Regions from separate parts of the Pseudoalteromonas sp. Scap06 genome, predicted to be linked through region 2. Evidence: riboswitches for the same ligand, from Rfam matches in the RefSeq annotation. Region 2 holds a riboswitch; the other holds the start of a gene.
What was found. Region 2 has a riboswitch for lysine ahead of dapA (4-hydroxy-tetrahydrodipicolinate synthase). Riboswitches for the same ligand answer to the same signal wherever they lie in the genome.
Positions count from the first base shown of each region.

Region 1: linked by a shared signal. The riboswitch ahead of lysC (lysine-sensitive aspartokinase 3) and the one ahead of dapA (4-hydroxy-tetrahydrodipicolinate synthase) in region 2 are both predicted to bind lysine.

Region 1 covers NZ_CP041330.1:1,947,701-1,950,869, forward strand. The annotation lists gene FLM47_RS08955 (4'-phosphopantetheinyl transferase superfamily protein) at 1-444, shown strand, start outside; gene lysC (lysine-sensitive aspartokinase 3) at 418-1,809, opposite strand; lysine riboswitch at 1,885-2,057, opposite strand; gene nhaD (sodium:proton antiporter NhaD) at 2,156-3,169, opposite strand, start outside.
Region 2 covers NZ_CP041330.1:204,908-208,076, reverse strand. The annotation lists gene FLM47_RS01010 (DNA-3-methyladenine glycosylase I) at 1-585, opposite strand, end outside; lysine riboswitch at 773-952, shown strand; gene dapA (4-hydroxy-tetrahydrodipicolinate synthase) at 1,080-1,964, shown strand; gene FLM47_RS01000 (2,3,4,5-tetrahydropyridine-2,6-dicarboxylate N-succinyltransferase) at 1,980-2,720, shown strand; gene FLM47_RS00995 (PLP-dependent decarboxylase) at 2,720-3,169, shown strand, end outside.

The DNA of each region.
Region 1 (3,169 bases), 1.6 Mb from region 2:
AACCAGGTGTATAGTTGCTGTGTGTCACACTCTCATGGTTTGGTAGGCGTGGCGCTAAATATTGATCATTCGCTATTTGGTTTTGATATAGAAAAAATCAGTTTAAAACGGCCATTTGAAAAACTCGCAAAGCACTTTTATGATGCTGCAGAAGTGGCTCTTATAACTAAGCAACCATGCACAGCTTCTAAAGCGGCGACATTTTTTAGACTTTGGACTTTAAAAGAGGCGTTAGCAAAAGCAACCAGCCGCCCTATTGCCCAGCTATTAAGCCCCAATGTATTTTGTGAGCTTGGCAACTCGCAATTAAGTGCAACTAGTACCGCATTAACAAATGATGTAAACGAGCAGTTTGATATTAGCGTTGTGGCAAAAAAAAGCACCGACTGGCAGTGCTCATTTATCTCATTTGCAGCGTTAAGCAGCAAGCTCGCCTTCAAGTAGTCGGCTATGAATAGCTTGGACCACAGCATCAGACTCACTTTGCTCGACTAAAAAGCACAGGTTGTGTTTACTCGCACCATGGCAAATAAGACGAATGTTAAATTCGCTCAACACCTGCATTAAATTCATTTCGTGCTGACGCAATACAATTTCAGACCCAATAAGTGCTACTAGGGTTAAATTGTTCTCAACCGATACATGGCAAAACTCAGCGAGTTTATCTAAGCATTCTTGATCTAGCTCTGGGCGTGATGCATTAGGCGCGTTATCAAGGGTAATAGCTACACTAATTTCAGAGGTAGTAACCAAGTCTACCGAAATATTACATTCACTTAAAATAGTAAAAATACGCGCTAAAAAACCACTCGCTAATAGCATTTCAGGGCTTTTAAGGGTTAATAATATTTGATTTTTACGTTGCGTGACCGCACGAATACCAGGTAGCTGAGATTTTTCTCGTTCAATCCAAGTGCCACCACGCTCTGGCTCTGTGCTTGAGCCAACAAACACATTTATATGGCTGCGACTGGCTGGCAAAATTGTAGCCGGATGCAGCACTTTAGCGCCAAAAGTGGCCATTTCTGCCGCTTCATCAAAGCTTAAACGCGCAATAGGTGTGGCTTTTACACACAAACGCGGATCGGTGCTAAAAATACCCACTACGTCGGTCCAAATATGCACACTTTTAGCGTTAATTGCTTCAGCTAACAAGGCGGCACTGTAATCAGAGCCACCGCGACCTAGTGTGGTAGTTACATTGTTTTCATCGCTGCCAATAAAGCCCTGAGTAACAATTACATTGTTCTCTAGTAAAGGAATTAAATGCTCTTTAGCTGCAAGCGCTGTGGCGGCTACATTAGGCGTGGCTTTACCAAATTGGCTATCGGTTTTAAGCACCTGGCGAACATCAAAACGCTGCGAATTTAAGCCCTTTAAGCGCAATACTTGAGTAAATAAATACGACGATAAACGCTCGCCAAAGCTGAGTAACTCATCGTGTTGCTTCTCTGTTGTCAGTATTTGATGTGCCAGTGTTTGGAAGTCATCGAGGGTGTTATTAAAACCAAGCGCTAAATCATCATCTAGGGTCAGATCAGTTAAAATTGCCTGCTGAATAGCAAGTACACCGTCAACATGCTGTTGACGTTCAGCGGCATCAATATCGGCTTTGCAAAGTGCCACCAAGTGATTAGTTACACCGGCGCTGGCGCTCACTGCAACAATTCGAACGCTGTTATCGTTTACAATGATTTCGCTACAACGGCTCATCGCCTCAAAGTTAGCAACGCTGGTGCCACCAAATTTGGCAACAATGTAATCTGATTTTGTGCACTGTGAACTTTGTGGCACTGATTGGGTAGTCATTTCGTCTCCTTTCGCGGCATCCAAACCGCAATAAAACAAGAAGAACTTGGCAGGAAATAAAGATAAGAAAAATCTACTGCCAGAAGCTCTCCACCTAAATTGGTGACAGTTTTGAGGATTCAGCCCCATAAACCGAAAAACAATGGTAACGACCCATTATTTTCCTCGGCGAGTACTTCCCTCCTTAATGGTCGCAGGCTGTCGTTGCCTCACATTAAGTACCTAAGTATCGCACCTCTTCTGAATGTATTATTAACCTGTGGCTAATAAAACAAAACCGCACTAAGAGTGCGGCTTTGAAAGTTATCGTTTAGACGTCTAGCTGTCAAGTCGTTTTATTATAAAATCAAATAAAACTACCCATAAAGTAAGAGCCAGCATAACCAAAGGTGTAACACACTAACAAATACAACGACAAACGAAGGTAACTTGCAAAAGTAAGTTCTTTAACCTTACTCATAGCAATAATACCAGCCGCCGAACCAATGATCAGCATTGAACCACCCACACCGGTTGCATACGTAAACGACAACCAATGCTGTTGACTCATTACAATGTCGGCTTTTAGTAACGCAGCCGTTAGTGGCACGTTATCAACACCGGCCGATAAAATACCCATTAAGTAGTTAGCGTACTCTGGCGCCATCACTGTATACAGGTTTGTAAATTGGCTTAGCACGCCCACTTCTTTTAATGCGCCAACAAGTAATAACACACCTACGAAAAACAGTAAGGTGTCGTACTCTATGTCACGTATAAAGTCGATCATATCTTTATTGATGTCTTTTTTGCGCATTAAAAATTGCGCGACTAAAAACATAATAGACAGGCCGAGTAAAAAGGTAAGTAACGGCGGCACACTATATAAAACACTTAAAGTAAGGGTAGAAATAACGGTAGTGAAGAAAATGACAGCGATAGTAATGTCGGTTTTTTCAATGCGTTTAAATTTAGTCTTTTTAAACTCTAACTGCTTGTTCATACCAATTGATAACAAGGTAGCCAGTAATAATACGCTTAATAATGCAGGCACAATTAACAATAATAAGTGACTAATAGTCACTTTACCATCAAGGAAAATCATTAACGTGGTTACATCACCTGTGATAAGTGAAACACCACCGGAGTTCACTGCAAATACAATTAAGGTGGCGTACTTAACTAGTTTTTTGGCTTCAAGCTTTAATGACATGATAACAGCCAAGGAGATCAGTGTAGCTGTTACATTGTCGGAGATAGACGAAAATACAAATGCAAAACACCCTACCAAAAACATTAGCTTTCGTTCACTAATACTGGTTGGCATTATCCGGTTCACAACATTTTCAATAAGTCCCTTGGAGTTTAAATAGGCAACAAA
Region 2 (3,169 bases):
CGCCGCACTTAGTGACTTTTTAGTTTGCAATCCACCATCTATAATTTTATGTGCACGCAAATAGCTTTCTACGTCTCTTGAAAGTAAAAAAGTATCTTTTCCTAAGGCGCGCAGCGCATAAGGGCCGGTATTACCACCCAGCCTCGCACCATGCTTTTTTAAATACGCCCACAAGCCAATAATATCTTCACTTGGCCAGTTAGCAATAAACTCACTAAAGCTGCCGTGTTGCTCTGCAACTTCGTGGATCATATACGCATTATCAGTAATGGTTTTTACTTTTTTATAATTGCGCACAATCCGTTCGTCACTGGCTTTTTGTTCTAAAATGTCTGGTGGCATCATCAATAATTTTTCAACACTGAAATCCCAGAAAACCTCTCTAAATCCGGCCCACTTACTGTTGATCACCGACCAATAAAAACCACTTTGAAAAACTTTCCGAGTAAATTCTTCTAGCCAATCATCATCACTTAATGTGACGAGTTGCTTTGTTGATAAAGGTTTTGAGAGTAACAATTTAAGCATTTTTTCAGAGCCCTTTCGCTCCACTGCACGCTTATAAATATCGCTAAATTTTTCCATCTGCTTAATACCTTACTTCGACCATGAAACTAGTTTACGAGAAAAGCAGCCAATACGTAACCGTTGCTATTATCGATGAACTATTCTGTATTTAGTCACTTGACACCTAGACGGCTAAAGTGGTTTAATCGCCACACTTACCCTATTACATTGTATTTGTTGATTGATTTTTCAATAGCAAGTGCAAAGGGCTGGAAGAGGTGCGTTATTCAGGTAGCGTATGTTAGGAGCGCAAACTCCATTGAGCATACGTGAGGGGAATTAACGCCGAGAGGTAACACTTTTTTGTGAAAGGTTACTTCGGGCGACTAGGTTGAATCCTAGCGACTGTCACCAATAACATATTTGGTGGAGAGCTTCTGGTCTTAGTATAATAAGGCCGTGCGCCCTATTATTTAAGCCCATTCGCTCTTCGAATTATAAATACATTCAAAGAGTCAGGCACCCTAAATACCCGCCAATAACTCGACGAATGCCCTATAAGTTCGTGAGAGATGATCAACAACTTCAATATTAACAATTTCCATTTATGGACTGCGCTGATCACCCCATTTGATCAAAATGGCCTAGTTGATTACGCAACCTTAGACACCTTGGTGGCCGAACAAGAAGCCGCTAACAACGGCATTTTATTACTTGGTAGCACTGGCGAAGGGTTAGCCCTGACCCTAAAAGAGCAGCAAGCCATCGTAGAGCATGTCTGCCAATTAGAGCCGAGCGTCCCGCTTATGGTCGCAGTCGGTGGTAGTAACTTAAAGCAGCAGCTTGAATGGGTTAACTACTGCAACCAACTGCCTATTCATGGTTTTTTACTTGGCTCGCCTTTGTACGCCAAACCCGGTGCAGTGGGGCAAACCCATTGGTTTGAAAGCCTGCTCAATGCCAGTTCTCATCCTTGTATGCTTTATAACGTACCAGGACGTAGTGCGGTTAGCATTCCCATTGCAACCATTGAAAACCTCAAACAACATAAAAATTTATGGGCACTCAAAGAAGCCAGTGGCTGTATTTCTCAATTTGAAGCCTATCGACAAGCAGCGCCTGAACTAGCCATTTTTAGTGGTGACGATGCCCTCATGCCTTATTTTGCCCAAGCAGGTGCAAAAGGTTTAGTGTCGGTTGCAGCCAATGCATGGCCAGTGCAAACCCATGAGTTTGTAAAGCGCAGTTTAAGCGGCCAACATCCTAATCTTTTTGTCCAATGGTCTAGCGCTATCAATAGTTTATTTTCAGTAGCAAACCCTATCCCAGTCAAAGTGTTAATGCATTTACAAGGGCGTATTAGCAGTCCGCATTTACGTCCACCTTTAACACACCTTGAGCTGACACACACAGATGACATTTCATCGGCAAACAACACCATTTTATCTTGGCATTAAATACAGGTTTTTATAATGAGCTGGTTAGAACTATTAAATAATTTAGAAACGGGCGCAGTTCGCGCAGCAACACAAGACGAAAACGGCCAATGGCACGCTAACGTAGAAGTAAAGCAAGGCATTTTAGAGGCATTTAAAAACGGCACTAACATGGAGTTTCCTGGTGGCTTTGTAGATAAACATAATCTAGCGCCGCAATGCTTTGAAGCCACAGCAGGCGTTCGCATGGTGCCAGGTGGTTCAAGTGTGCGCCGTGGTGCACATATTGCCAAAGGCACTATTATTATGCCACCTGCGTACGTAAATATTGGCGCCTTTATTGACGAGGGCACTATGGTAGATAGCCACGCATTGGTTGGCTCATGTGCGCAAGTGGGTAAAAATGTTCATTTGAGCGCCGCGGTACAATTAGGCGGGGTACTTGAGCCCATTGGCGCAAGCCCTGTGGTCATAGAAGACGATGCATTCATTGGTGCAGGCTGTGTGATTGTTGAAGGCGTGGTAGTTAAAAAAGGCGCGGTACTAGCCCCAGGTGTTCGCTTATCTGCAACCATCCCTGTTTATGACTGCGTTAATGAGCGTCAGCTTGATAAAGGCGAAGCAATCCCTGAATACGCGATTGTGATCCCAGGCTCTCGCCCTGCGTCAAACGACTGGGCGCGTGCTCAAGGCTTGAGTATGTCGTGTGCCTTAATTGTTAAATACCGGGACGAGCAAAGTGACGCGTCATTATTGCTTGAAGAGGTTTTACGTTAATGACCTTTTTGAGCACGCCCGTTAAAAGCGCTATTGATGAGCTTTCGAGTAAACTCGATACTCCATTTTTTGTCTACGACCTCGACTCACTAGATGCGCACCTTGCGCACTTAGTGGCGCAAACCGAAGTAAAGCTTTGGTATGCGGTTAAAGCCAATCCCCTATCTAAAGTGATACAAAGTTTAGATAACGCTGGTTTTAACTTTGATGTTGCAAGTAAAGGCGAACTTGAGCAAGTACTTGCCCAAGGAATTAACAGCGAGCGCGTGCTCAACACGGGCCCTGCTAAAAGCCCAAAACAAATTAAACATTTTATTGCACGTGGCGTACGCACCTTTGTGGCAGAAAGTCTTAATCAGGTGCGTTGGTTAAACGAACAAGCCAATGCCCAGCAGTGCCAGTTGCAAGTATTACTGCGTGTTCAATTACGCTGGCCCGAGGGTGATAAA